DNA from 4 places in the Exiguobacterium sp. E4787 genome. Region 1 is predicted to be linked to each of the others. Evidence: riboswitches for the same ligand, from Rfam matches in the RefSeq annotation. Region 1 holds a riboswitch; each other region holds the start of a gene.
The links. A riboswitch is a leader RNA that binds a small molecule or an ion and turns the genes downstream of it on or off. The one in region 1 is predicted to bind thiamine pyrophosphate.
Positions count from the first base shown of each region.

Region 2: another riboswitch for thiamine pyrophosphate. It lies ahead of thiT (energy-coupled thiamine transporter ThiT); the one in region 1 lies ahead of KNP80_RS00120 (YkoF family thiamine/hydroxymethylpyrimidine-binding protein).
Region 3: another riboswitch for thiamine pyrophosphate. It lies ahead of tenA (thiaminase II); the one in region 1 lies ahead of KNP80_RS00120 (YkoF family thiamine/hydroxymethylpyrimidine-binding protein).
Region 4: another riboswitch for thiamine pyrophosphate. It lies ahead of thiW (energy coupling factor transporter S component ThiW); the one in region 1 lies ahead of KNP80_RS00120 (YkoF family thiamine/hydroxymethylpyrimidine-binding protein).

Region 1 covers NZ_JACSLY010000001.1:16,268-23,570, forward strand. Annotated here, with positions in the region: gene KNP80_RS00090 (CPBP family intramembrane glutamic endopeptidase) at 1-271, opposite strand, end outside; gene KNP80_RS00095 (lytic transglycosylase domain-containing protein) at 350-1,042, shown strand; gene KNP80_RS00100 (DUF1643 domain-containing protein) at 1,077-1,664, shown strand; gene KNP80_RS00105 (energy-coupling factor transporter transmembrane component T family protein) at 1,680-2,414, opposite strand; gene KNP80_RS00110 (ABC transporter ATP-binding protein) at 2,414-3,742, opposite strand; gene KNP80_RS00115 (ECF transporter S component) at 3,735-4,310, opposite strand; gene KNP80_RS00120 (YkoF family thiamine/hydroxymethylpyrimidine-binding protein) at 4,303-4,896, opposite strand; TPP riboswitch at 4,979-5,079, opposite strand; gene KNP80_RS00125 (GTP-binding protein) at 5,141-6,334, opposite strand; gene KNP80_RS00130 (hypothetical protein) at 6,438-6,701, opposite strand; gene KNP80_RS00135 (SMP-30/gluconolactonase/LRE family protein) at 6,714-7,303, opposite strand, start outside.
Region 2 covers NZ_JACSLY010000002.1:243,596-250,898, reverse strand. Annotated here, with positions in the region: gene pknB (Stk1 family PASTA domain-containing Ser/Thr kinase) at 1-780, shown strand, start outside; gene rsgA (ribosome small subunit-dependent GTPase A) at 825-1,709, shown strand; gene rpe (ribulose-phosphate 3-epimerase) at 1,711-2,367, shown strand; TPP riboswitch at 2,387-2,487, shown strand; gene thiT (energy-coupled thiamine transporter ThiT) at 2,564-3,136, shown strand; gene KNP80_RS03780 (thiamine diphosphokinase) at 3,136-3,723, shown strand; gene rpmB (50S ribosomal protein L28) at 3,782-3,970, opposite strand; gene KNP80_RS03770 (Asp23/Gls24 family envelope stress response protein) at 4,224-4,586, shown strand; gene KNP80_RS03765 (DAK2 domain-containing protein) at 4,609-6,300, shown strand; gene sdaAB (L-serine ammonia-lyase, iron-sulfur-dependent subunit beta) at 6,364-7,026, shown strand; gene sdaAA (L-serine ammonia-lyase, iron-sulfur-dependent, subunit alpha) at 7,039-7,303, shown strand, end outside.
Region 3 covers NZ_JACSLY010000003.1:138,714-146,016, reverse strand. Annotated here, with positions in the region: gene KNP80_RS05620 (tetratricopeptide repeat protein) at 1-561, shown strand, start outside; gene KNP80_RS05615 (DUF2194 domain-containing protein) at 543-2,390, shown strand; gene pelF (GT4 family glycosyltransferase PelF) at 2,387-3,805, shown strand; gene pelG (exopolysaccharide Pel transporter PelG) at 3,786-5,234, shown strand; TPP riboswitch at 5,296-5,400, shown strand; gene tenA (thiaminase II) at 5,482-6,156, shown strand; gene thiM (hydroxyethylthiazole kinase) at 6,153-6,941, shown strand; gene thiD (bifunctional hydroxymethylpyrimidine kinase/phosphomethylpyrimidine kinase) at 6,938-7,303, shown strand, end outside.
Region 4 covers NZ_JACSLY010000003.1:176,977-184,279, reverse strand. Annotated here, with positions in the region: gene KNP80_RS05885 (GNAT family N-acetyltransferase) at 1-354, shown strand, start outside; gene KNP80_RS05880 (hypothetical protein) at 349-615, opposite strand; gene thiW (energy coupling factor transporter S component ThiW) at 679-1,167, opposite strand; TPP riboswitch at 1,232-1,330, opposite strand; gene KNP80_RS05870 (hypothetical protein) at 1,355-1,675, opposite strand; gene KNP80_RS05865 (aminoglycoside phosphotransferase family protein) at 1,718-2,686, shown strand; gene KNP80_RS05860 (hypothetical protein) at 2,688-3,434, opposite strand; gene KNP80_RS05855 (hypothetical protein) at 3,527-4,222, opposite strand; gene KNP80_RS05850 (AAA family ATPase) at 4,321-5,241, shown strand; gene KNP80_RS05845 (DUF58 domain-containing protein) at 5,245-6,297, shown strand; gene KNP80_RS05840 (ribonuclease FAU-1 family protein) at 6,362-6,901, shown strand; gene KNP80_RS05835 (tetratricopeptide repeat protein) at 6,951-7,303, shown strand, end outside.

The sequences.
Region 1 (7,303 bases):
AGATGAGGACACTCGTCAAAAAGAAGAACTGCCAGGCGCGCAAATCCCCTTCAGCCGGGGCGAAGCCAAGCCCGACTGCTTCAGGCGGGACCTGGAACAAAAAGACGAGGGCGAGCAACAGCAAGCAGAGTCCCCACGCCGATTTGATGGTCTGATCGTACACGCGGCTTCGCCCGAGCGTTTCAATCATCGGTTTCATCAACCGGGCGTTGAACAACTGGACAATCAATAAGTACACGAGAATGATGGTAAAGACGGCCTGTTCGAGCATGAATATCCACTCCTGTCCTTCCTGTTAGCTATATGCTACACTATTCGGGTATTGTCTAGAAAGCTAGGAGGCGGAATCTTGAAACGATTGATTTTGCGACTGACCGGTCTCTTGCTTGTGATCGTGCTGTGCCTCGGCGCAATCGGCTGGTTTGGTCAACATGATAAAGTGAACAACGCCCTTTACCGGGCCTATTACGGGGATCATGGCATCCCCGCCGTCCATCGTGACGTTTATGAGGATGCGGCGGCGACCTATGACGTCGATTGGCGACTCCTCGCCGCGGTCCATCGCGTCGAGACGATTTTCTCCCATAGCTCATCGATGCGTTCATCGGTCGGGGCGATTGGTCCGTTCCAATTCATGCCGCGGACGTGGCTCGGTTGGCAGTACGACACCAACGACCAAAAAGGAGATGTCCCCGAGGATGAAGTCGATTTGACAGACCTCGCCCTTATCGAACAGTATGGCGGTCTCGGACGGGACGGCAACAACGACGGTCAGGCCGACCCGCACAGTCTCGTCGATTCGGCCCATACGGCCGCATATTATTTGAGTGAGCACGGTGGGACGACGGCAGACTCGACGGATTCGATTCGGAACGCCATCTTCGAGTACAACCGAAGTGAGCAGTATGTCAACGATGTGATGTCGTTTTATGAGTCATATCAAACTGACGTGTCTTATTTACCAGATGACAAGGCGTCGGCGACGCAACAAGTCGCCCGCTATACGATTCGCTATTTGGAATGGTTCGCCGGCTGGGTCTGACCTGGCACTATTTGAGCAAAAGTGAGGAAACATTATGAACACCCATATCGAGGAAGTGACGATTCGCGTCAAGTCGGTCTTCAATGAGGACAAGACGAAACGATATATGCGAACGTACGAATTCACCGATGTCGTCGACGGCGTCATCTGTGCCGTCATTATCTACTCGCCCCGGATGAGCGATGCCTTCTTGTCCGGCACGACCACGCAGCGGGCGTATATGCTCATGCGTAACCATCTCGATCAACCAATTCGTGAGATGCGCGTTATCAGTCTCGTCCCGACGCTTGCCATCAATGACAATCTGCCTTACGTCGAGTCTCAGCTTGACGAGGTCAACTTTCATTACGTGGAGGAAACGCTCGACGAGGTTGAGGCGACCGGCGGGATGATCATCGTCGGCTGGGGCTCTCCAGGACGCTTGATGCACCATGCGACTCCGTATAAGACGCTGTTCGCCGACCATGAGGCTCATATGTTCTGTATCGGTACGACGTCCAAAGGCGAGCCGCAACAGATTCGTATGGCCAACGAGAACACTGTGCTCGAGGCGTTCAATAACGAATCGGTCAAACCGAAGTTTAGAATCGTGAAAGAAACGAAACAAGACGACTCCGAGTGAGTCGTCTTGTTTCGTTTATATGCCAATCCATACGCTCACTCCGAACAATACAATCAAGAGCGACGCCAACAGAAAGTCGTACCGAGTGATGGCGACGACTTCATACGTCGCTCGTGGTTCGCCCGTGAACCCGCGTGCCTCCATCGAGAACGCGATGCGTTCCGCTTGTCGGATCGATCCTGCCAGAAGCGGGATGATTAAATTCGGAACGTGCCGAATGTGATCGAGTCGCGTCTCTAAACGAACGCCTCGCAAAGCATGCGTTTCATACAGCTGCATCAGTTCATGCTTCAAAATCGGAAAGAAACGAAAGCCGACGAAGACACTGTAAGCGATTTTAGGCGACAACTTCCCTTGTTGCATCAAGCTGTAGACGAACCGTTTGGGGTCCGTCGTCAGTGTGAATAGGAGTGATAACGCGGTGAATGCTAATACCCGTAAGGAGAGCGTCGATGCTAGCATCACATTTTCGACGGTCACGTCGTTGCCGAACAGCGTGAACATGACCTCCCCGCCCGCCTCTTTTCCAAAGACGAGCGTCGTCCACAATGTCCCGAGCGCGGTGAATAAAAACGGAATCATGAACAGCCCCCAGCGTTTCCAGTTCACGTTAGAAAAGAGAATTTGAAGTATAAGCGTTCCGATGAATACAGCAAGCGGCGTCCATGGATTGTACATAAAGGCGAGACCGAACATGAGCAACGTGACGGTCAGAAATTTAATCGTCGGGTTCATCTCATGAAACGTCATCACGATTCCTCCAGCAATAAACCGTGAGCTTGTAGAAGCTCTGTCTCATTCCAGAGCGATGCATCATATGGCCCACTCAAGTAACCTTCACGCATCAAGTAATATGTGTTCGCGATTCTGGCGAAACTAAGGTCGTGCGTCACAAACAGAACCGTCTGGCCGGCGCGGGTTCGTTCAACCATCAATTCATAAAGCGCACGAAGCGATATCTCATCCTGTCCAGCAGTTGGTTCATCGAACGCGATGAGCCGTTTATTCGAGAGCATCATCACCCCGATGGCGAGCCTTCGTTTTTGACCGTGACTAAGCGAGAGTGGATGGTCGTTACGAAACGGTCCAAGCCCGAGCCGGTTCATGATGTCCTCAATCGGACGATTATGGCCATATGCGAGTTCACGTGTCACATCACTCGTGATAAACAGACGAGCCGGAGATTGTGGGACGAGTCCGACTTCTTGATGTTCGCGGGCAAGGCTCTTGAGCCAAGTCGATTTGCCACTGCCGTTTCGACCAAGTACGGCAATGAGATCACCCTCGGCGACGGTCAGCTCGCTCGCTGCTAGTTTGAATGTTATTCGTTTCAATTGCGGTACGTGAAATAAAACAGTATTTCCTTGTGTCACCTTAACCGGAGAGAACGTATAATCCGGGCGGGCAACGAACGGTCCGTCATAGTTGATGCGTCCGTTCACGAGCTCCACTTCTCTATCGAAGAACCCGCCCCATAGGAAGGGTCGATGTTCGATGACGACAACGTTTACCGTCTGTGCGACGTTGTCGAGCCACTGAACGAAACGGGTTGAGGTTTCGGGATCAAGGTGCGCTAGCGGCTCATCGAGTAGTAGCCATTCCGGCTTCCCGATCAAAGCACAGGCGACAGCGATTTGTTGCTTTTCACCACCTGACAGGTCATGAATGACTCGGTCACGATAATCGGTCAACTGCAATTCCGCTAAAATCGTGGCCACACGCGCCATCATCTCGTCCCTCGCCACGGCAAAATTTTCAAGTGTGAAAATCAATTCCTCCTCGACCGTCTGCATGACGAATTGACTGTCAGGATCTTGAAACACCGTTCCAACACGACGATTCACCTCACCAGCTGTATACGTGTCGTAAGAGCGGTCAAACAAATGTAATTTGCCTGTCACGATGCCATCGCAGTTATCCGGGTACAGACGATTCATCAAAGAGAACAATGTCGATTTCCCCGATCCGCTCGCCCCTGTGATGAGCGTCCTCCCAGCCGTTAATTGAAGCGTGATGTCTGTCAATACTTCGCGCTGTTTGTCCGGATAGCGGAACGCCAGCTGTTCTGCCTCAACCATGTACTCGTCCCTTACGCGCGAGGGCATACCCTTCGAGCGCACCCGTACGAAGCAACAAGTCGCTCAAAATCTTACCTCCCAGACCGGCAATGAGCATTCCGCTTGTCGCACGTAACGCGAACATCGTCGCTACGTATGTCGGACTGAGGGCAACGAGTCCACCCATGACATACGTATACGCGAAACTCGTCGCAGCTGCACCAAATCCGGCCAGCATGAGCACCCAAAGGTCATATCGCTTGTAGCCCGTGACCGCAAACGCCGCTTCAGCACCAAGTCCTTGAATGATCCCGACTAAAATAATACGAGGTCCAATCGCGTTACCAATCATCATCTCAATCGTCGCCGCAAGCACTTCTGACAAAAATGCTGCGCCAGGTCGGCGGATGATATAAGCCGCAATAATCGAGACGATGAACCAAATCCCAAAAATCCATTCGTACGCGATTGGTCCAATCAAGCCTGCCCATAGATTCCCGACATGGACGAACGCCAAATAGACGACAGCGAATACGACCGATAAAATGGCCAACAAGACGATTTCTTTTAACTTCCACGACTTAAGCATGCTGCTGTCCCTCGTGTGACGGGCTGTTCACGCTGAACGTGACCGTCATGACGACATGGCTCGTCTTCGCACGGACGCGGTCGAACGTCGCCTCGTAAAATGAAAACACCGGTTCGATGTCGCCGTGAATACCCGAGGCATAATGCATCGAGTCATTGAAAACGCCACGCTCTTTCGCAAACGCAATTTCTTCGTAGATGATGTCCATATACTTCGGGTCCCCGAGCGGATAGAGTGCAAATTGTGAAGATACGTACTGCGAGCCCGCCGTGCCATTCCCCGGCTCAGTCGTCACGTCGAGCAGATTGTCTCCTGCCGTGTCGCCTGGGCAGCCGACCGAGAACGTCCCGCTCATCGACACATGTTCTCCTGTCTTCGTCGCATGTGACAGGACGGCTTTGGCCACATCGAACACATGCTCACTTCGTCCACGGATGACCGTCGAGACGTCGTCGGTATGTCGCCAGACGTTTTGCAAGTTCGTCTCCTTCAATGCCCCTTTGATGACACTCACAAAATCAGACGTCATTGGGCTCAGCGTAAAGCGGAATCCGACGATCGGACTCCTTTCACATTGATTGTTCATGTTCTATTCCCCCTTAATTGTATGTACACAAAAAAGCCGCATCCATGAGAATGCGGCCACTCGTCCAATTTACAAATCCATTAGAAAAAGTGCCACACTTCCTCACGCCGGTATTACCCGGATCGAGTCATAAGGGATTGGAGCCATGCTCACATCTCAGCCGAAGCACCCCTAGTGTAGTCCAATGTATGCGGTTGTCTATGCAACGAAAAGTATAGACGACCACTCCGGATTTGTAAACGGTTTATGTGAAAGTCACGATACCGTTCCCCGGAAGCGTATCTTGCAACGTCGTCCAATCGAGGGTCATCTCCTCGTCTGTCAACAGACACGCGTCGAGTCCGGCCTCGATGACCGAACGCTCCATCCGCTGCCCAATCAAGACGAGCTCCGTCTGACGGTCCCCGTACGGCTCGACGTAATCGGCGGCGAGCTCGGGTTCTGCTGCGAACATAAGACGACGCTCTTCCTTCGGCAGCGTCGCGAGCCAACGTCCTGCGTGTTCAAGCGTCGAGGCGTACCCCGCTTGCGAGAACAGGCAGGCGAGGTCGTTTCGAGAAGCAATCCATAAGAACCCTTTGGCGCGGACGACTTGTTCCGGGAACGCCTCGATCCACGCATGAAGCCGCTCCGGGTGGAACGGACGGCGTCGACGATAGACGAACGAGCTGATGCCGTACTCTTCTGTCTCCGGCGTATGTACTTCCGCCTCAAGCTCGTGAATCCAGCCGGCGGCATGCATCGCCTGCTCGAAATTGAACAGATTGACGTCTAACAGCTCGGTCAATTCTACGTTCGCAAGGACCGACGTCAACAGTTTGGCGGTAGGATTGAGCGCCTTTAACAGCCCGGCCATCTCGTCGACTTCCGTCTCTGTCACGCGGTCCGCCTTGTTCAAGACGATGATGTCCGCGAACTCGATTTGATCGACGAGCAGATCGACGACTTCACGGACGTCCGTCTCATCGATGGCCTGCTTGCGTTCATGGAGTGACTCGCCCGAGTTAAAATCTTTCAAGAATCGATATGCATCGACGACGGTCACCATCGCATCGATATAGACGCGGCTCGTTAAATCGATCCCGAGGGCGTCATCGGCGTATGTAAACGTTTGAGCGACCGGAATCGGTTCTGAGATGCCGGATGATTCGATGATAATCCCGTCGAGTTCACGGTCGTTCGTGATGTCCTGTACCGCTTCGAGCAGGTCCTCACGAAGCGTGCAACAAATGCAGCCGTTCGATAGCTCGACCAATTTTTCGTCCGTCCGCGAGAAACCGCCCTGCTCAATCAATCGTTCGTCGATGTTCAACTCGCTCATGTCGTTGACGATGACCGCATATTTCTTACCTGACCGATTGTTCAACAGATGATTCATCAACGTCGTCTTGCCGCTCCCTAAATAACCGGACAGCACCGTGATTGGAATTCGTTTCATATATCCCCACTCCTAAATCGTAATCATTACTTTTTAGATAATGACGGGTCACCATTGTCTTGTCAAGAAAAAAACACGCCCGTTCCCAGACGTGTTCCTTTCCCTATTCTTCCAACGCCTTGCGTTCCGCCTCGGAGCGGGGATACGTGTTCGCCTGCCACTCGGCCCGATAAATCGAATCGAGCTGCGTCAGACCGACCTCATCCTCATCCTTATCGGCATCGACACTCGGGGCCTCATCCCAGCGCGGATTCAAATACGTGTGGTCGTCTTCCCGGTTCGCATCCAATAGTTTTTGGATCCCGACCCGGGCCACTGCCGCGAGTGCCAAACCGATGCCTGCACGAACGAGCAATCGCTTCACCATTTCTTTACCTCCTTATCGTCCAAACCGATAGAGCGGCATCCCTTTCACGTCTGTATCGATTTTAAAGACCGACCCTGCGTCCGGATGGGCTTTGAGCGCCTCGTCATCCATCCCTTCACGAGCCGTCGTGATGGCGAGTTGGTTCAAGTTGTCGCCGACAAAACAGCACGACGTGACGTTCGGGGCCGGCACGAGCACCTCGAGCACTTTTTCACCCGTCTCCGGGTTCCAGCGCGAGACGCGGCCGCCGGCAAAGTGCGCAATCCATAAGAACCCTTCCTCATCGGACGTCATGCCGTCCGGGAATCCTTCTTCGACTGTGAAATCGATGATGGCCTCCCCTTCGCCGAGCGTACCCGTCTTCAAGTCAAAGGCGTATTTACGGACCGTCTCGGTCGGTGTATCGATATGATAGAACGTCGAATGGTCGGGTGACCATGTCAGTCCGTTCGATAATGTCAACTCGCTCAACATGACCTCGGTCGTGCCGTCGCGATTCAGACGGTATAGCGTCGCTTGTTCCGCCTCGTCTTCAAGATGGAGCGTGCCGGCGAAGATGCGTCCGTACGGGTCGGCTTTGCCGTCATTGAAGCGGAGCTTTC
Region 2 (7,303 bases), on a different contig from region 1:
GATAACATCGCCGCTGGCGACGTCATTTCGCAGACACCGCAAGCCGGTCGGAAACCGAAACGCGGAACGACCGTGACGATTGTCGTGTCGGCCGGGAAAGAGACGGTTGCGATGCCGGACGTCGAAGGATTGTCTCAGTCGGCGGCCGAGCGGACGCTCAAAGACCTCGACTTTGCGGATATCGAAATTCAATCCGAGGCGTCGGAGACGGTCGATAGCGGCGATGTCATCTCCCAATCGATTGCTCCGGACAACGAGGTCGTCCCGTCTGAAGAGACGGTGACGCTCGTCGTCTCGACCGGTAGCAATAAAGTCGAACTCGCCAATTTAGCCGGGTATACGTTTGAGGAGGCGACGACGTACGCCGAACAGAATAGCTTGAAAATCGTCAAACGAGACGAGTATTCAACGAGCGTGCCCGCCAACCAAATCATTCGTCAGTTACCGACGGCCGGAACAGCCGTCGACCCGGGGACGGAATTGACCGTCATCGTGTCGCAAGGGGTCGAACCGACCGACGTCTCGATTGAACGGGAAGTCAACGTCGAAATCGATCCGCCTGCTGAAGGCGAAGAACCTGTGGCACTCGATGTCGTCATTCGGACGGTAGACGCCCGTGGCGAAGTCGAAGTGTTGCGTGATAAGATAACGGAGACGACGACTTACTCGTATACACTCGTCATTGCACCGGACGAAGTCGGAACCGCGACGATCGAAGTCGACGGGGAAGTCGTCCGAACGGATACGGTGACGTACGCACAAGCAAAAGATTCACAATGAAGAGGTGGCGTGCGCGTCGCCTCTTTTTCTAAGGAGGTCATAGGATGAAAGGTACGATTATTCGATTACAAGGCGGGTTTTATGATGTCATGACGGAAGAGAAACAAGAGATCCGTTGTCGCGCCCGCGGCAATTTCCGCAACCGGAACATCTCGCCGGTCGTCGGCGATGATGTCGACATCCAAGACCAAGGAGACGGCACAGGCTACATCTTGGCCGTCGACGAGCGGTCGAACCATCTCGTCCGCCCGCCGATTGCTAACATCGATCAAGCGTTCCTGCTGTTCTCGGTCAAGGAACCGGCGTTCTCGTTCCATCTGCTCGACCGTTTCCTCGTCTTAATCGAATCGAAGCAAGTCCACCCGATTATCGTCTTAACGAAGATGGACTTGTTGACGGAGTCGGAGCTCGAAACGATTCAAGCAGCAGCAGCTTTATACCGGTCAATCGGCTATGAGGTCATCGAGACGTCGACGGAGAACGGGGCGGGGATCGAACAAATTCGTGGGTCGTTTAAGGAGAAGACGAGCGTGTTCGCCGGACAGACCGGTGTCGGCAAGAGTTCACTCTTGAACGCGGTCGCGCCGGAACTTGAACTCGCGACCGGGAAAATCTCGAAGTCGCTCGGCCGAGGCAAGCACACGACGCGTCACGTCACGCTCATCACGCTCGCTGACGGGCTCGTCGCTGACACGCCTGGTTTCTCGAGCCTCGAGTTCCCAGAAGAACTCGCAGTCGAGGAGATGCGCTGGTGCTTCCCTGAGTTTGTCGAACGGCATGACGACTGCAAATTCCGGGGCTGTGCCCATTTGAACGAACCGGGTTGTGCCGTCAAAGCGGCCGTCGAGGCGGGAGAAATCGCTTCCACCCGTTACGAGAATTATGTTACGTTTATGGCAGAGTTAAACGATAGACAACGGAGGTACTGACATGATTAAAATTGCACCATCAATTTTAGCGGCGGACTTCGCCAACCTAGAGGCAGAAGTGAAGGCGGTCCAAGAAGCCGGCGCGGATTATATCCATTTTGATGTCATGGACGGTCAATTCGTCCCGAACATCTCGATTGGTCTCCCGGTACTCGCAAGCTTACGGAAGAAGTCGGACATGGTACTCGACGTCCATTTAATGATCGACCAGCCGGAGCGCTTCGTCGAAGACTTCATCAAAGCGGGAGCGGATATCGTCACAGTTCACGTTGAAGCGACGAACCATTTGCATCGCGTGCTTCAACAAATTAAGGCGGCCGGAGCCAAGTGTGGCGTCGTTCTCAACCCGCATACGCCGCTATCGTTGATTGAACACGTGCTCGGTGACGTCGACATGGTCCTTCTCATGACGGTGAACCCTGGCTTTGGGGGTCAGAAGTTCATCGAATCGGTCGTGCCGAAAATCGCGGCGTTGAACGAGATGCGCCAAGCGCGCCGTCTCGACTTTGAAATCGAGATTGACGGCGGCGTCAACGCGGAGACGGCGAAATTATGTATCGATGCCGGTGCTGACGTGCTCGTGGCCGGCTCGGCCATCTATAACGAGCCGAGCTATAAAGACGCAATCGATAGCATTCGCAACGCATCTCGTGTATAATCGTCCATAGAACAACAAATATTGTCGCAAGGGGTGTCACATTCTGTGGCTGAGAGGCATACGCTAACCCTTTGAACCTGTTCCGTTCACACGGACGTAGGGATGTGGCGAAAATGCACGTTGCTACTCGATAGCAGCATGGCGTTTACGTCATGCTGCTTTTTGTCGTTCGCTCATAATTTAAGGAGGGAAATAGATGAAACAACGTTTAAAATTACAGGCGCTCATTGAAATCTCATTGTTCGCCGCACTCGGTTTGATTTTTGATTTGCTCATCCCGTTCCGGATGCCGCAAGGCGGGTCAATCAGCTTGGCGATGTTGCCGATTTTCGTGATGGCGTATCGTCACGGCTTGAAAGGCGGACTTGCGACCGGTGCACTCGTCGGAACGCTGCAATTGCTGTTCGGGGCCTACATCTTCACGCCGGTCCAGTTCCTGCTCGACTACACGTTCGCTTACGGTGTCGTCGGTATGGCGGGACTGTTCGCGGGTCAAGTGAAACGAGCCGCCAAAGATGAGGCAAAAAAGACGCTCGTCGTCTATTTGGTGCTCGGCGCGCTCCTCGGCTCACTGCTTCGTTACGGCGCCCACGTCTTGTCGGGGATCGTCTTCTTCGCCGAATACGCGGAAGGTCCGGTCGTCGCCTACTCGTTCGCCTATAACATGACGTACATGCTCCCGTCCTTCCTCGTGTCGGCCGTCGTCCTCGTCCTCTTGTTCGTCTCGGCGCCGCGCTTCGCGACGCTCGCGACCCGGGACGTCCGCTAATGCGGGTGTTGATTGTGGCGGCCAGCCCGGAACCAATCTCGGGACTCCCGCGTGACGTCGATTACATCATCGGCGTCGATGGGGGGTACGAGACACTGTTGAACCACGGGCTGAACCCAGATCTCGTCGTCGGCGATTTCGACTCCTTCACGGGCGAAGTGCCGATCGACGCCGTCCGTTATCCATCTGAGAAAGATGTGACCGACCTCGAGATCGCTCTCGAGGCGGCACGGGGGCATGGCGCGACTGAGATGCTCGTATACGGCGCGCTCGGCGGCCGGCTCGATATGACGCTCAGCAATATCGGTCTGCTCGAGGCGTATCCGGAGATGCGTCTCGTCACGGCAGGGCAGACGGTACGACTCGTCGGGTCGGGACGCTATGAACTCCCGCGTCAAGACGGTCACTATTTGTCGCTCATCCCATGGAAGCAGGCGAACGTGACCATCCGCGGCGTCAAATATCCGCTCGACCGTCACGATGTCGTCAGCCATGAGGCGCTCACCATCTCGAACGAATGGGACGATGAAACGGCGGACTTGATCGTGCACGAAGGTATGGTGCTCGTGCTGTATGTCAAAAAATGAACACAAAAAAATCCCATCGGCGAATGCCGCTGGGATTTATTTCGTTCGTGTATAAAAATTATACGCGTTCAACGAGACCTGATTTAAGAGCGCGAGCTGAAACCCAAACTCGTTTAGGTTTACCGTCAACGAGAATACGAACTTTTTGTACGTTTACACCCCAAGTGCGTTTTGTCTTGTTGAGTGCGTGCGAACGGTTGTTACCTGATTTAGGTGATTTACCTGTTACGTAGCATTTACGTGCCATGCGTTTCCCCTCCTTTTTTATGTGGGTTCGTCCTAATAGACACTCGTTTATATTAGCACGGGTTTTTTCACGATGCAACTAGAAAATCATAGGATGACAAGAAAAAAACTTGACATTACTGGAAAGGATTTTAATAATGAATGAGGGTTACGGCTACAATTGACCGAGTTTATGGAGCAGGTTCTTTTAATAACTAGGTACTTATTGTAGAATGTAGTGAAGGAATCATTCCGAATAAAGGAGGCTACTCCATATGGCAATTGAAATGAAGACAACATATGGCAATATTGACATCACGAACGACGTGGTCGCGACACTCGCAGGCGGTGCGGCGATGGAATGTTTCGGCGTTGTGGGAATGGCGTCTCAAGCTCAATTGAAAGACGGGATCGCAGAACTATTGAAACGTGAAAACTACGCCCGAGGCGTGGTCGTACGTCAAGATGGAGAAGACGTACATATCGACATGCACATCATTGTAAGCTACGGGACGAAAGTGTCGGAAGTCGCATACAACGTGCAAAGCCGTGTAAAATACACGCTCGGTGAAACTTTAGGATTAAACGTTTCGTCGGTAAACATATTCGTACAAGGCGTTCGTCTGACGAATGACTGACGAGAACGAAGGAGGATTTGGTGTGGGTTTAAAACGTTTAGATGGATTGGTGTTCGCGAACATGGTCGCGAACGGTGCAGCCAACTTGAGCCAGAATGCGGATTATGTAGATTCGCTTAACGTCTTCCCGGTGCCGGACGGCGACACGGGGACGAACATGAATTTGACGATGACATCGGGTGCGAAAGAAGTGGCCGCACTCAACTCGGCGAATATCGCTGACGTCTCATCGAAGTTTGCACGCGGTCTCTTGATGGGGGCACGTGGGAACTCGGGCGTTATTTTGAGCCAGTTGTTCCGTGGTTTCGGTAAAGCAATCGAAGGCAAGACAGAAGTGTCGACAGTCGATTTCGCCGAAGCGTTGAAACGTGGCGTCGATACGGCATACAAGGCGGTTATGAAACCGGTTGAAGGAACGATTTTGACGGTTGCTCGTGAAGCGGCCGACGAAGCGCTCCGTGCTTCAGAGTCGACGAGCGACTTCAACGAGTTCATGGAACTCGTGATTGTCGAAGCGAAAGCTTCACTCGAACGGACACCGGACTTATTGCCGGTCTTAAAAGAAGTCGGCGTCGTCGATTCAGGCGGCCAAGGCTTGCTCGTCATTTATGAAGGGTTCCTCGCAAGCCTCGAAGGCAAAGAACTTGAGAAACCACATGCACCGGTCATGGATGCGCTCATTGAAGCTGAACATCATGCCCACGCCGCGCAAGGATTCATGTCGACGGAAGACATCGAATTCGGCTATTGCACGGAAATCATGGTCCGGTTCCAAGACGAGAAATTGAAGGACGCGCCGTTCAACGAGGACACGTTCCGCAATGAATTGTCTGAACTCGGTGACTCGCTCCTCGTCGTCGCAGACGAAGAGTTGCTCAAAGTTCACGTTCACGTCGAGACGCCAGGTGACGTCATCACGAAAGGACAGCGTTACGGGGAACTCGTCGCTGTCAAAATCGAGAACATGCGTCAACAGCACTCGACCATCTTAGAAGAAGAGCATGGCGCCAACCAGCACGGCGTTCAAACGGCTGCTCCGACGGCTCCGAAGGCGAAAGCGCCGTTCGCAATCGTCACGGTCGCGATGGGCGAAGGTGTCAGTGAATTGTTCCGTTCACTCGGGGCGGCCCACGTCATCGAGGGCGGTCAGACGATGAACCCATCGACGGAAGATATCGTCAAGGCAATTGAAGCGGCCAACGCGGATCACGTCTTCATCTTCCCGAACAACTCGAACATCATCATGGCTGCTGAACAAGCGGCCTCGGTCGCCCCTTGCGGCGTCTCGGTCATTCCGACGAAGACGGTGCCACAAGGACTCGCGGCAGCGATCGCCTTCAATCCGGAAGCGGATGTGGAAACGAACGAGCGCGGCATGAAGGCTGCGGCAAGCGCCGTCAAGTCTGGTCAAGTGACGTATGCAGTTCGTGATACGAGCATCGACGGTGTCGAAATTCGTAAAGACGACCACATGGCGATTGCCGAGAAGAAAATCGTCGCCTCATCGGCTTCGAGCCTCGAAGCGGCGAAAGCGCTTGTCGACGCGCTCGTGGATGCTGATGACGAAATCATCACGATTTTGACGGGCGAAGGTTCGTCAGCGGAAGACGTCGCAGCACTCTCGGCGTATATCGAGTCGAAGAACGACGAGATTGAAATCGAGGTCCATGACGGGAAACAACCGCTCTACTCCTACATTTTTAGTGTGGAATAAGCTGTAACTCAGCCCTACCTTCTGTATAATGAAGGTAGGGCTTTTTTGAAAGGGGGAAATGCGATGAAATATCGCAGTGTGTTTGATATCATCGGTCCGGTCATGGTCGGTCCATCGAGTTCGCATACGGCCGGAGCCGCGCGCATCGGCCTCATGGCTGGGAAGTTGTTCGGGCGTATGCCACGGCTCGCGCACATCACGTTTTATGGGTCGTTCGCCGATACGTATCGGGGGCACGGTACCGATGTCGCCATCGTCGGCGGCATCATGGGCTTCGATACGTTCGATTTGCGCATCCCGCAAGCACTCGATATCGCCAAAGAGCGCGGCATCGAGGTCGTCTTTGAGACGAGCGATGCGTTGACAGACCATCCGAACACGGCCCGGGTCCACCTCGAGGACGAGGATGGTACGTTCGAAATCGTCGGGATTTCAATCGGCGGCGGGACGATCGAGATTACCGAGTTGAACGGATTCCCGCTCAAACTGTCAGGCGGCGGTCCGGCACTCGTCGTGTTGCACCATGATCGCTTCGGGGCGATCGCGGCCGTGACCGGCATCTTGGCCCGGCATGAGTTGAATATTGGGCATATGGAAGTGAGTCGTCACGAGAAAGGCAAGCAAGCGCTCATGGCGATTGAGATTGATGAACATCTGTCAAAAGACGTGTTAGCGGAAATTGAGCGGTTACCTCAAATCGAGCGGGTAGCCATCTTTGGGGAATAAGGAGAAACCAATATGTTTAAATCAGTAGAAGAATTAGTCAGAACGGCAACAGAGCGAGGCATTCCGATTTCAGAAGTGATGATCGAGCAAGAAGTGCACGTCAGACGCTCGACGCGGGAAGAAGTCGTCGGCATGATGGAGCGCAATCTAGAAGTGATGGAAGAAGCGGTCGCGCGGGCACTCGAAGGCGTGACGTCCGTGACGGGTCTCACGGGGAACGATGCCGTGCTCATGACCGACTATATCCGTTCCGGCAAATCGCTCGCCGGAGACTTGA
Region 3 (7,303 bases), on a different contig from region 1:
ATCGACCAGCAAGGGAAGTATTTGCAGATGGGTCTCGAGAGTACGGACAGCGAGACCGTCCATTATGCGGCGGCGACGATGAATATCTTAATCGACCAGTATGAACAAGAACTGAAATTGGCGAAACGCGAATATGATTTGGGGAATCCCGACACGATTCAACGGCTCGCGACAATCTATAAACGGATGATTCATAGCGAGCTCATCACCGAGGTCATGTTGAAGGACAAGCAGACCGCATGGCTCGAAGAATTGTTAAAAGCGAAGACGCTCTATCCCCCGACGCCATGGATTTATGAAGACTTGAACGAGATTTATCTCACGTTACAGCATCCAAAAGAGCAATTGAACATCCTGAAGGAGTACGTCCACCATTTCCCGGAACGAATCGAGGCCCATCTTATGCTCATCAACTTCTATTATGAGCGGGAGCGTTGGAACGAAGTGAAGGCGGTCATGTTTATGATGCAGACCCAGTTCACGCTCGACGATGTGCCGTATGAGTACCGACTGTTGTTTGAAGAATGGAGTGACACGACATCATGGAAAAACGAACTGTAATCTCATTCTCGCTCTTCATCGTCTTATTTCTAGTCATCGTCGGTGCGATTCAATACTTACGGATTCATTCGCTGCACACACTACTGCCGAACGTTGCCGAGCAGCAGATGAATATCGATCAATTGAAGAGTGATGCGTCAGCGAAAGCAGGCGAACATCAACTTCAAATTTATCTCGTCCGGGATGAAGGGGATTTGGCGGTCGAGACGGCGGACAATCTGCGTCACGGCTTACAGTACGCGAAGCTCGACGTACGCGATGTCAGCCCTGGTGCCGTCGGATCGATTGCGCCTTCTCCGTATACGATTATCATTTTTACCGGAGAAGATTCATCGAGATGGCCGTTCGTCGCGATGAAGCGTTACGTCGAACAGGGCGGCAACCTCGTCTTCGCGAACCGGTTCAAAGACCCCGCGTGGAACGCGTTGACCGGGATTGAAGAAATTGGTGAGTATGTGCCGGACGTATATGGCTTGAATTTCGAGGAGACGATTTTCCCGGGCTATGTCGACTTGAATCCGCCGGACGACCTGTTCGTTCATAGCGTCGTCGACTTTGCGGTCGCAGATGACGCCAACCTCATGTTGTCAGCCGAAGGTTTCCCAATCCTTTGGGAATACCGTGTTGGTGAAGGGAACGTCCTGTATTGGAATACGACAATCACGAACCAAAAGATGATTCGCGGCTTGTTCGTGCAGACGCTCGGCACGATGCCGCCAGCGTTCGTCACAGCACAAGCGGCCATCAAACTCATGTACATCGATGATTTCCCGGCACCGGTCATGGATGGGAAGATGAAAGATGTGTCCGCGACGCCGCTCGATAAATCGGTCAAAGACTTTTTCGCCGAGGATTGGTGGGAAGACATGGTCGATTTAGCAGAAGACGACGATGTGATTTACACCGGAGCCATGATTGGGACGTATGAGGAAGAGATGGAACTTGTCGATGAGCAGTTGATTAAGCGCGGCGAGTTTCCGATGCTGTATTTTGGACGTAAACTGATTGCCCACGGCGGAGAAATCGGGTTACATGGTTATAATCACCAATCGCTCGTCACGGCCGATGAACCGATTGATCCGACATATGGCTATATCCCGTGGAAAGATAAAGAAGAGATGAAGCGGTCGTTATTGCAGGCTGAATCGGTGTTCGCGAACTATTTCCCGGCCGAGACGCTTAAGTCATACGTCCCGCCATCGAATGCGCTCAACCGGACTGGTGTCGATGCAATCGCAGAGGCGTTACCTAACCTTCGCACGATTGCCTCCCTTTACACCGGGGAACCCGAGAATGGAGACTTCGTGCAAGAGTTCGAGTTTGATGCGACACACCCGAACCTCTATCATTTCCCGCGCGTGACGAGCGATTACGGGGAAGAGCGCGGCTCGATTTTCCAGATGGTCGATGCAATCGCCAACTTCGGCGTGTTTTCACACTTCATTCACCCGGATGATGTCATCGATCCAGACCGGGCCTTCGGGCGGGACTGGGATACGATGTTCACAAGCCTGCGTAAAATCGTCCATGACGTGAGAGACCAATATCCGCATCTCGAGGCGTATACGCAACATTATGCGACCGAGAAGATGATCACCTACCAACAAGCTGATTTGAACGTCACGTTCGATGAGTCGACGGTCTATTTGGCCGGGGAAGGACTCATCAATCCGTCTCATTTCACGATTCGCCTGAAACCGGGCCAATCACTCGAGACAGGGAAATTTGACTTCGGGACGGTCGAACAGTGGGAGGCCGACCGACCTCTCTATCTCGTCAAACTGTCAGCGGCGAATGCTGAAATCGCCATCAAGGGGGAAGCGCAATGAAAATCGGACTTGTCTTAGAGGGCAGTTATCCGTATGTGAGCGGAGGCGTCTCAAGCTGGACGCAGACGTTGATCGAGGAGATGCCCGAGGTGTCGTTTGAAATCATTTCAATTCAACCGACCGAGAAACGACCGGAAGATATGAAATACGAGTTTCCCCCGAACGTCTCCGGCATCACCCATCTGTATTTAAACGACGTGGGGGAGCGAGCGAAGGGACGATTGAAGTGGGGTGCCGACGACGAACAGAACGTGTCGGACTGGCTCATGTTGAGAAGCCCGAACCGACAAGCGCTGCGACTACTCGGGAAAGAAGTGCCTTCGAGCGAGACGTTTTTCGCGAGCGAGTTCTTTTGGCGCAACGTCAAGGCCGCCTACGCCGAAGAGATGAACGGCGGCTCGTTCATCGACTATTTCTGGATGTGGCAAAGCATGTACACCCCGATTTTGCGGGTGCTCCATCAGCCGCTCCCGAAAGTCGATCTCGTCCATTCCGTATCGACGGGTTATGCCGGGGTAGTCGCTTCCTACATGAAAGAGACGCAAGGGATCCCGTTCATCTTGACCGAGCATGGCATCTATTCCCGTGAACGCGAGGAAGAGATTTTACAGTCGTATTGGATTCCGGCGCCGTATAAACCGAGATGGGTCCGTTTCTTCCACCATTTGTCCCGGGAGGCGTATAACGCGGCCGATGAGATTATCACCTTGTTCGAGCGGAATCGCGAATATCAGGAATGGATCGGCGCCCCGAGCGAGAAGACGAAAATTATCGCCAACGGGATTGCCGATCGACAAATCCAGGCGACGGTCGATCGTCCGGAGCACGACCTGTTTCAAATCGGTGCCATCGTCCGCCTCGTCCCAATCAAAGACTTGAAGACGATGATTTATGCCGCCAAGATTTTGCAGGAGCGGCATCGTCTGTTCAAACTGACGATCATGGGTCCACTCAATGAGGATGAAGAATATGCGGAAGAGTGCCGTCTGCTCATCGAACAGAGCGGATTGAGCGATTATGTCGAACTGGCCGGGAAAGTGGACGTCCAAACGTATTTGCCGACCTTTGATTTACTGCTCCTGACGAGCATCTCGGAAGGGCAGCCGCTCGCGATTCTCGAAGGCATGGCCGCCGGGATTCCGTGGGTCGCCACCGATGTCGGCGCCTGTTCCGAGCTTTTATACGGACGAGCGGATGACCCGTTCGGTCCGGCCGGTTTCATCGTGCCGCCGGTTCATCCGGAAGCGGTCGCCGACAAAGTCGAATGGATGATGGATTACCCGCAGGAACGAATGCGGTTCGGCAAGAACGGACGGGAGCGGGTCCGCCAATATTATCGTCTCCAACAAGTCGTGGACCGCTATAAGGCTATCTATGAAGCGAGGAGGGAACAGTATGGCGGGCATCGGGTTTAAGTTGCAGAAGTTGTTCCAAGAAGACTACTATTCGTCCCGGCTGAAGGCGTACACGTTCTCCGGTCTCGTCACGTCCGGACCGTGGTTGATCGTCATCTTGGTCGTCGGTACGATTCAATGGTTGGCATTCCAAATGCCGACGTTGTCGCTCGCCGAACGGACGCTCTTCATGATCTCGGTCTCGTACGCGTTCATCTTCTCGCAAATCTTGTTCAGTTTTCAACAGCTCGTCGTCACACGATACGTGGCGGACTTGTTTTATGAGAAAAAGGCGCATGAGATTTTTCCGGTGTTCACCGGGATGCTCAAAGTGACGATTCTCGCCGCAGGCTTGCTGTATAGTATCTTTTGGCTATTGTCGCCGCTCGATTTTCTGTACAAACTGACGTTGTTCGTTTTATTTATGACGATTAACGTCATCTGGGTCATGTTCTTGTTCTTGAGTGCCGCCAAGTATTATCAAGCGGTGGCCTATAGCTTCTTGCTCGGTGGACTCATCTCGGTCGGGAGCGTCTATGCGATCAGCCGTCTCATGGTCGACCCGTCGAGTCTCGAGCTGTTGCTCGGTTTCACGGTCGGGATGATTGTGACGTTGTTCGGGTTATTCTTCGCGATGCTCCGGACGTTCCCGCTCCGTTACGCGGTGAAAGAGTTCTCGTACTTCAAGTACTTCGACCGCTATCCGGACTTGTTCGCCATCGGCGTGTTGTACGTGCTCGGGATTTGGGTCACGAATTTCATCATCTGGTTCGGTGAAGGACGTGTCATCATCGCGGACTCGTTCCTGTTCAACCCGTATTATGATACGGCCATCTTTTGGTCGTACTTGACGATTATCCCGACGCAACTGTTGTTCGTCGTCGCCGTCGAGACCCGATTTTATGAGCGCTACCGTACGTTTTATGGATTGATCAACTACGGCGGGGCACTCCATCAAATCGAGAAGGCGAAACAGACGATGACGTCCGTATTGAAAAATGAGTTGATTCGACTCGCGCGGAGCCAAGGCGTCGTGACGCTGTTCGCCATCCTGATGGCGGGCGCGTTCGTCAGTTGGATCGGCGTCCCGGATGAGATTGGTCAAATCTTTCGGATGACGACGCTCGCGGCGTTCGCGAATGCGATGATTCTCATCTTGACGCTGTTATTGCTCTATTTCGAGGACCGGCGCGGGGCGTTGTTCGTCAACATCTCGTTCTTCACGTTGAACGCGTTGTTCACGTTACTGCTCTTGCCGCGAGGCATCGATTGGTACGGTGTCGGCTTTGCCGTCAGCACGACGATCACGTTCTTCTTGGCCGGCCTGCGTTTGATTTATTACATGGGCAAAGTCGATTATTACGTGTTCGCCGCGTCGAACCGGCGCAAGCTCGGCACCGAGCGGTTCTCGCAAATGGGAACGTTGTTGAACCGGCGCTTTTCGCGATAAAGGGTTTTCAGTACAGGGAAAGACTGATATGATGTGGTCGTAGACGACCGAATTTCATAATGTTTACCACTAGGGGAGTCGCGTGACGCGGCTGAGATGGACGAGGTCCAGACCCTTTGAACCTGATCTAGTTCACGCTAGCGTAGGGAAGTGGGCGAACCGATTGTTCTCGTACACTTTGTGTAAATCCGACGCCGCTTCCGTTATGGGAGGCGGCGTCTTTTTTAATCACAAAGGAGGAGAACACATGACATTCACCGCACATCTACGACAAGAGGCAGATGCTTTGTTTCAAGCCAGTTTTGATCACCCGTTCGTCCGCGAACTCGGAACGGGTGAACTCGACGAGGCGAAATTTCGGCATTACGTCATGCAAGACTCGTATTATTTGAATCAGTTTTCGAAAGTACAGGCGAAAGGCGCGACGCTCGCCCCGAATATGGAAGTGGCGAGCCGTTTTTTGACGCACGCCCTTCACACGATTGAAGCGGAGCATGCGCTGCATCGTGAGTTTTTCACGTTGCTCGACGTGACGGAGGCGGAGTGGGCGACGTTCGAACCGGCCCCGACGGCTTACGCCTATGCGATGCATATGCAACAGGCTGGGCCGACGCTCGGCGACGTGCTCGCGTCAATCTTGCCTTGCTACTGGGTCTATTATGAGATCGGGGAGCGATTGAAAGACGCGACACCCGATCATCCGATTTATACGACGTGGATTGCGACGTACGGGTCGGAATGGTTCCGCGACCTCGTCGAGGAACAGATTGAACGGCTCGACGTGCTCGCCGGACAGGCGACCGCGGAAGAGCGATTCCGGTATCAGCAGCTGTTCTTGAAGAGTTGTTATTATGAACACGCGTTTTGGGAGATGGCGTGGACGCTCGAGTCGTGGGATTTACCGGCGGGGGTAACACGATGAAGCGCGACTTATGGGACAAAGTCAGAGCCGAACGGCCACTCATCCACAACATCACGAATATCGTCGTCGCCAACTTTTCAGCGGACGGGTTGCTCGCCATCGGTGCGGCCCCGGTCATGGCATCTGCGGTCGAAGAAGTGGCCGAGATGGCATCCGTGAGCGATGCGCTCGTGCTTAATATCGGCACGCTCGATGCAATGACGGAACGTACGATGATTCGAGCCGGGCAGGCGGCGAATCAAGCGGGTCGTCCAGTCGTCTTCGATCCGGTCGGGGTCGGGGCGACCTCATTCCGGCGCGACGTCGCCAAAGCGATTCTGCAACATGTCCGCGTGACGGTCATTCGTGGGAATGCCGGAGAAATCGCGACATTGATTGGTCTCGACGCGGCGGCGCGCGGTGTGGACGCCGGTGAAACGCGAGACGATTTGAATCAAATCGCGCGTGAGGCGGCACGACGCTACACCTGTGTCGTTGCCGTGACCGGAGAAACGGATGTCGTCAGCGACGGGGACGTGACGATTGAAATTAAAGGCGGTACTGGCGCGATGGCCCGGACGACAGGGACCGGTTGTTTACTCAGTGCGGTCGTCGGTGCGTTCCTTGCGGTCGAACGGGATGCGGTTACGGCCACGGCGACGGCGCTCGCCGGCTATGCCCGGTGCGGCGAACTCGCTACCGCTTTGGCTGACGGACCGGGTGACTTCCCCGTTCACTTCTTGAATGAGCTAGGCAAGATGACGGCGGTCGAGTTGCCGAGTGACCGCATCGAGGTGGTGTCATGATACGGCCTCAAGTATTGACGATTGCCGGTTCAGATTCGGGCGGTGGCGCTGGCATTCAAGCTGATTTGAAGACGTTCCAAGAGCTCGGTGTGTTCGGGACGAGTGTTTTGACGGCCGTCACGGCCCAAAACACGCGTGGGGTGCATGGGGTCGAGGCGGTGTCACCAGAACTCGTGACGCAACAACTCGATGCAATCGGTTCAGACTTTACGATTGCGGCGTGCAAGACCGGGATGTTGTTCGATGCGGCGCGCATCGAGGTGGTCGCTGATGGGGTGCGGCGTCACACATTCAATCGGCTCGTCGTTGACCCGGTCATGATTGCGAAAGGCGGGGCCTCGCTACTTCAGGATTCGGCGGTC
Region 4 (7,303 bases), on a different contig from region 1:
GAAACCGATGTCAAATATGCGTGGCAGTGCTATGCACTTTGTCGCGATGATCATCCCGTCGGCTTCATAATGATTGGGGCCGAGAACAAGGTGGAGCGTTACATCTGGCTCGATCGATTTATGATCGATGTGACAGAGCAAGGGAAAGGAATCGGGTCACGCTTTTTACAGTTGGCACTCGTGTGGATTCAAGAGCGATTCGATGTGGATGACCTCATCCTCAGTCTCCATCCGACGAACGAACCGGCGAAACGATTTTATGCGAAGGGTGGATTTGTCGACAGCGGCTTGATTGATGAGGCAAACGGGGAAGAGATTTGGGTGTATCACGTCAAACAGGGACAGCCGTCATAAGTCGGCCGTCCCTGCTTTTGTGGACGATGTATTTTGGACAGCACTGCCCGCTTTGAAAAAGAGAACGATCGCGGCCACTCCGAAAATCGAGATGAACACGTTTTGAAGCAACACATCGACGAACATCGGCTCGCTGGAAAACGTGCCCGTCGCAATCTGAGCATTCCAGCGGGTGAACGTGGCGATGCGTTCGAGCGTGTACAAGAGACCGGACATGAACAGGCAAGCGGTGGCCGCCAATAATAGCGTCAATCGATTCAAGAAATGACCTCCTAATATCTGATATCCTGATTTTACCATTTACTATCGGTGGGAGGGAAGTATTTATCGCTTCGCCGTGAGCGGTCGCAATTGCTTGACCCGAGCCAAGACGATCCAGCCGAGCACGGCCCCAGTCACACTCGAGGCAAGGAAGGCTGGGAAGAAGAACAGCGCCCCGAACTCGGTCCCCATCAACACCTTGGCGTACGGGACGGCGACGAGCGAAGCGATGAGGCCGGTCCCGATGACTTCACCAAATGCGGCGAAGGCTACGCGGTTCGTCTTCATATAGAAGACCCCGGCCAAAAGCGCCCCAATCATACCTCCGGGAAAGGCCAAGAGCGACCCGGTACCGGTCATGACACGGACGATTCCGGTCACGAACGCAACGAGAACGGCCCCGATCGGCCCGACGGTGACGGCGGCGATGACGTTCACCATATGTTGAATCGGATAGGCACGGGCGACACCGGTCGGAATCGAGATGAACAGGGAACCGATGACGGCGATGGCGATGAGCATCGCCATCCAAGTGAGTTGTTGAATACGCATAGATAGTCTCCTTTCAAAATGAAAACGCCACTTCTCCAAGTGGAAAAGTGGCGTGGAAAGACAGACGAATCCCACACCACTTCCCTACGCTGGTATGAGCCAGATCAGGTTCGAAGGGTCCGGCGCATGCCGTCTCAGCCCGAAGGCTCCCCTAGTGGTCGTTTATTAACATGAGTATAGCATACCGTCATTTGACGCGGTCGAGCTTTCGTGGTCGGAACGTGACATAGATGATGCCGACGAACAGGCCGTACAACAAAAGGGAGAAGACGAGATTGATCAGCCAGGGGAGTGTCCCCATGAACACGGCGACGGACGCGTTTTGAAACCAGACGAGCGAGAGCGACAGCCCGACAAAGCTGAGAACGAGCGTTGTCCAAAAGCCGAAATCTCGGCGCTTGAACAGACGCCAAACGAGCAGCCCGATGATGAGACTGACGACGGCCGTCGCCCCTAAGTACATATACAAGATGGCATCGACCGGGTATGAGTAATATACAACGTCCATATCGTTTCCTCCTAGGAGATGATGAAAGAAAGGGTGAACAGGATGAGACAGGCAATCCCATGGCGTGACCGATCGTTTCGTGAACGGTTCGAACGATGGATTGAGGCAAACGTGCCGAATGCGAGGTGGCACGTGATCAAAGATACCGATTTGACGTACTTTCTTGTTGGCGCGCTCGATGAGGAACGTTACTACGCCAAAGCGGTGACCGATATCAGCCGCGGCGAGGCCGGATTGTCGGCGTTTCTGGCCGAGCGGCATCCTGATGTCGTGCCTGACGTCATCGCCATCGATTCAGCCCGGAACTGGTTGCTCATGCGAGACATCGGCGGAGAGGCGCTACGTGAACGACCTGACGTGAGTCGATACGAAGCGGCGTTGCGTCAATACGCACAGCTGCAGCGACAGGAGATCGACCAGATCGAGACCTACTTGTCTTACGGCATCCCGGACCGGCGACCGGCCAAGTTGAAGGATGAAATTCAAACGTATCTGCCTGAGCTCTGTGCCGGGCTCGAGCCATACCAAGCCGAGGCCATACTTGTGCTTGAAGACGAACTGATTGCCATGTGTGACGAGCTCGCGACCGGGATGCCGATGAGCCTCGAGCACGGTGATTTGCACGGCGGTAATATCTTCTGGCGGGAACGGACGAACGATTTGTGTATCCTCGACTGGGGCGACGCGACCGTCACGCATCCGTTTTTCAGCGTGCGTGTGTATTGGAACGCGCTGTACGACGTATTGCCGGAAGAGGACGAGGTCGCCTGGTATGAACAGATTCAAACGATGCGCGCGGTTTACTTAGAAGCGTGGAGCGGCGTCGCATCCGACGACGTGCTTTGGCGCCATCTGTTGATTGCCGAGGAGCTCGGTTGCGTCTACCGGGCCTTGTCGTGGTACCTGTACGTGACAAAATATCGGCACAATGCGGCAGCGTCGAGCGATAAGCCGGCGCAATGGCTCAACTTGTTACTCGAGTACCGGGACTTGAAACGACGCGTCCGATAAGTCATTCATGCTTCTGAAGTAAGGTTTCGTAATCCGTCTCGTTCCAAAACAGCGGGGCAATCGACTCCGGCCCTTTGAAGATCTCACCGTCTTGGTCGTAGACGATGGCGTAACCGCCCTCGACTTCAAAGACGATTAAATCGGCCTTCACTTCCTTGACCCCGTTCCCAGCGATGATGACATCTTCGAGCGGGTCGCGCGCCACTTGTACGCCCCATTCGTCGAGCTCGACGATGAGCGCGGACGTATAGGCGTGGTGGTTATAGAGCGCCTGGAACTCGTCTTGTGTCAAGACGACGTCCGTCGGCGGGGCACTCGTTCCGTATTTTCGTTTCTCAATCTCTTCGACGAATTGAAGGAACGACGCTTCTTGCCAAAACAGCGGCGCGACCGACTCGGGACCGTTGGCGATGTCTCCATTTTCACTCTCATAGATGGTGGCATAAGTGCCGTCGTCGAGTTTGAACGGATGGATATCGGCGTATGTATGATGGATGCCGTCGCCGGCGATGACGACGTGCTCGAACGTCTCGCGGAACGGGGTGATTCCATCGTTCTCGAGGGCCTTCAAGAGCGGCGGGACTTTTTCGTATTGGTCGAACACGTCCTTGAAGTCTTCGCGCGTCCATGTGGTGATTTCTTCGGACGATGGCTCGTTTGTATCAGCCGGGACGATTGGTTTCTCGACTGGATCCGTGCATCCGGTAAGCAAGAACACACTGAATCCGAGCAAGCCTAGGCGTTTCATTAATCAAACCTCCTAAGAAAGTTACATTTTTTCCCTATTATCAATGAGCGTAGCACGTTTACGTCTTTGTGAGAACCTGGGTACTTTCTCGTTCAGGGGTGTCGCTGTAAGTAGCGGTCGAGTGCCTCGTGAAACCTTTGTTGCTGCTCGACCGGGATGTCATGCTCGGATGCGGCCCCATAGCGAATCAGATGATAGAGCGAGGCGTCGATGTCCGTCAGTTCGATGCGCTCGAACCAGTCGATGAGCGTCTCATTCGTCTGAAGCTTTAGCTCAGGGGCGAGTGAGGCGTTGAACGTGATGAGCCAATCTCTCAGTTCGATATTCGTGAGCAGCGGGAACGTCTGTGCCTCGATCGAGGCGTCCGCGTTGAGGGACAGTGGCACCGGAGCATCCGGCCTAGACGAGAACGTGAATCTTTCCCACCGTCGACGACGCAGCCATCGATGCACGCCATAGACGGTCAACCCGATGGCGGCGAGGAAGGCGAACAATGTGCCGAGTCCGCCGGGGGCATCACCATTCCCGCTACCAAATTTGAATTTGAGCATGTCTTGCTTCTCTTGCCGTTCTCCAGCTTTTCCAGGCTCATCGGTCGAACCTAAATCAATACCATCTTTTGGTGGAGGATTCTCATCTTCTTCTCTGCCCATCTCGGTCACGCTAACTGGAGATGAGGTGTTAATCGTTTGAAACCAACTGAACGTCTCCTTGCTGACAAAGACAAACATCACAACGAGACAAGCTGTCACAATCAAGAACCCGATAAATCGAGACGACCACTTCATGTTCTACCTCCTTACCAGAATGTTCAGACTATTTATTGTCTATATTACCATAAACAGGTAAACTTCGAATAAGACATATACTAACGGAGGGGAACGACATGGGAATCGAAGCAGTCATTAAACAGTTGAATGAAGTGTATTTAGGAAAAGATGAGGTCGTCCGGCTCTGCTGCACGGCCCTTCTCGCCGAAGGGCACATCTTGCTTGAGGACGTTCCGGGCACGGGGAAGACGTTGCTCGCCAAAGCGATTGCCGGCAGTTTTGATGGATCATTCTCGCGCATCCAATTCACAGCCGACTTGCTCCCGTCCGACGTCATCGGGACCGACTACTTCAACATGCAGACGCAAGGCTTTGACCATCGGCAAGGTCCGATTTTCGCGAACATCGTCCTGATTGATGAAATCAACCGGGCCGTCCCGCGCACCCAGTCCGCGCTGCTTGAAGCGATGGAAGAACGACAAGTCTCAATCGGCGGGAAGACTTATCCGATGCCGAAACCGTTCTTCGTCATCGCGACGCAGAACCCGATTGAATCGGCCGGGACGTTCCCGCTCCCAGACGCGCAGCTCGACCGATTCCTCATCTCGATTCCGGTCGGCTATCCGGAAGCCGCCGAAGAGCGAGAACTGTTGTTGCAAGTGTTGACCGAGACCCGCAAACACATCGAGGCCGTGACGTCACTCGCCTCGCTGCAAGAAGCGCAGGCCGAGACGAGACAAGTCGCGATTCAGGACGATGTCCTCGACTATATGCTCGGTCTCGTCCATGCGACCCGGGCACACGCGTCCGTCGAGGTCGGAGTCAGCCCACGCGGCGCGATCGCGCTGCTCCGCGCTTGTCAAAGCTATGCCTATTTGGCCGGCCGACTGTACGTCATCCCGGAAGACGTCAAAGCCGTGGCGCCGTACGTCCTCGCCCATCGGATCAGCTTGACGCTCGAAGGCGGCATCAAGTCGACGAAAGCGAACGTCATCGCACACATTTTAGACACCGTGCCCGTGCCGGTCGAGGGCTGACGGATGATTCTGTCCACGCACGCTTGGTTGCAGCGCCGGCTCCTCCCTATATATCTCGTGAGCGGAGCCATGCTCGTGTTCTTCCCGTACGTATACGGATTGGGTTACATATGCTTCATTGTAGCGAGTGCGATTTGGATGCTCGAGCGGACGCGGCAACAACTCGAGCGGCACATCGATCTCCGGTTCACGCAATACGAAGAATTGCTGTTTGTCGGAGATGAGAGCCGGATCGTGTTAGTGGTCGATGGGGTGGACGAGTTGGATCGGCTCGGACTACCGCTACGGATTCGCCTGAAGTCGAGCTCGGGAATAAGCTTTCCGGCGCATGAGCGCCTTCCGAACGTGCTCGACTATGAGGTCGATGTCAGTCGCGCCCGCCACGAATTGGTCGTGCGCGCTGAGTATCGCGGACCAGCCACGTTCGAGGAATGCGTCATCGCCGTCACGCTCCCGTTCCGACTCGGGACGTATTTATATGAACGACCGGTCGATATAGAGTGGGCCGTCCTTCCATCGCTCCTGTTGCATCCACCGGTCGGGACGAAACGGTTAGCGCTCGGGGACCGGCCGCTCTTGGCGTCACCGCTTCGAAATCCGTTGCAACTAATCGGGTCGAAACCGTATGAAGGGGAACCGGTGAAGGAGATCGATTGGTACGCGACCGCCAAACTCGGACGACTGCAGTCAAAAGTATTTCAACAGACGACGCTCGATACGTTCACGTTCGCCTTGGATTTGAATGGTCCGTCCGGTTATACGCTCCATCACGACTTCGAATCGCTCATCAGCCAAACCGCCTTCGTCACATCGCGCCTGTTAAAAGAGGACTGCAAAATCGAGTTGTTCTTGAATCGATTCAATGAGGATGGGACGATGCTCCATGTCCCGCTTCAGGAAGGTGAGCGCGGCATACGATTCATCTTGCTGCAGTTGGCGACCATCCACCCAGGCAACCGGTTCATCTCGACCGATGCTTTTACCCGGATGGTCGAGCGAAAAAGATTGAAGCAAAGCCACCTCGTCTCGTTCAATCAACACAATCTGTACGATTGAACAGGGAAATGTCGGATTTTGGCGAACTCTTTACGTATGAATTGGGTCAAAAGGAGAGAGACATATGCCAAAACGGAAATTTGCCAATCGTCGAGACTGGGAACGGATTTTGCAACATCGCTACGCGCAAATGGAGGTACATGATGACCGTTTCTCCGGGACCGTCGCCTTGTTTCAAATCGATGCGGTCCGCGCACCTCAATATAAGATGCACAAGGGAGAAGAGTTCATCGTCGCCGATGCCGGTTACAGCTGGCTCCAATATTTCCCGGACGACGAGCCGTTCGGTGTGACCGTCATGTTTAATGATGAAGGGCACATCGTTCAATGGTACATCGATATTGTCGAAGCAATCGGATATGAGGACGGAATCCCGTATATGGACGACTTGTTGCTCGACATCCTCATCTTCCCGAACGGGGACGTCGTCCGCAAAGACGAGGACGAGTTCGAGGAAGCGACGGAGGCCGGAGAACTGACGCCGGAGCTCGTCGAGCAGGGCTGGCGTGACTTCCATGCGACGCTCGACCGGATTGAACGTGGGGACTTCGTCTATTTCGACTTGGCGAACGGACATTACACCGAGTTGAAGCAAAAACTTTGAACGGCCTGTTCCCTTTGGTACAGTGAAAGAAAAAACAGGGGGACGCATTATGAAAATCATCAATACTGAGACGTGGTCGCGCAAGAAGCACTACGAATTCTTCAAGGCGTTCGACGCTCCGCATTTCAACGTGACGGCGAGCGTCGATGTGACGAAGTTACATACACACGCCAAACGGACCGGCCAGTCGTTCTTCAAACTGTTCTTGTACGGTGCCGTCAAGACGGCGAATGCCGTGGCTGAGCTTCGCTATCGGATCCGCGGCGACGAGGTCATCGAGCACGACGTCGTACATCCATCGTTCACCGTCATGATGGACGATGACGTCTTCAACTTTTGCACGGCGACCTATAAAGACGCGTTCCCGGACTTCATGGAAGAAGTGACGGCCCGGATGAGCGG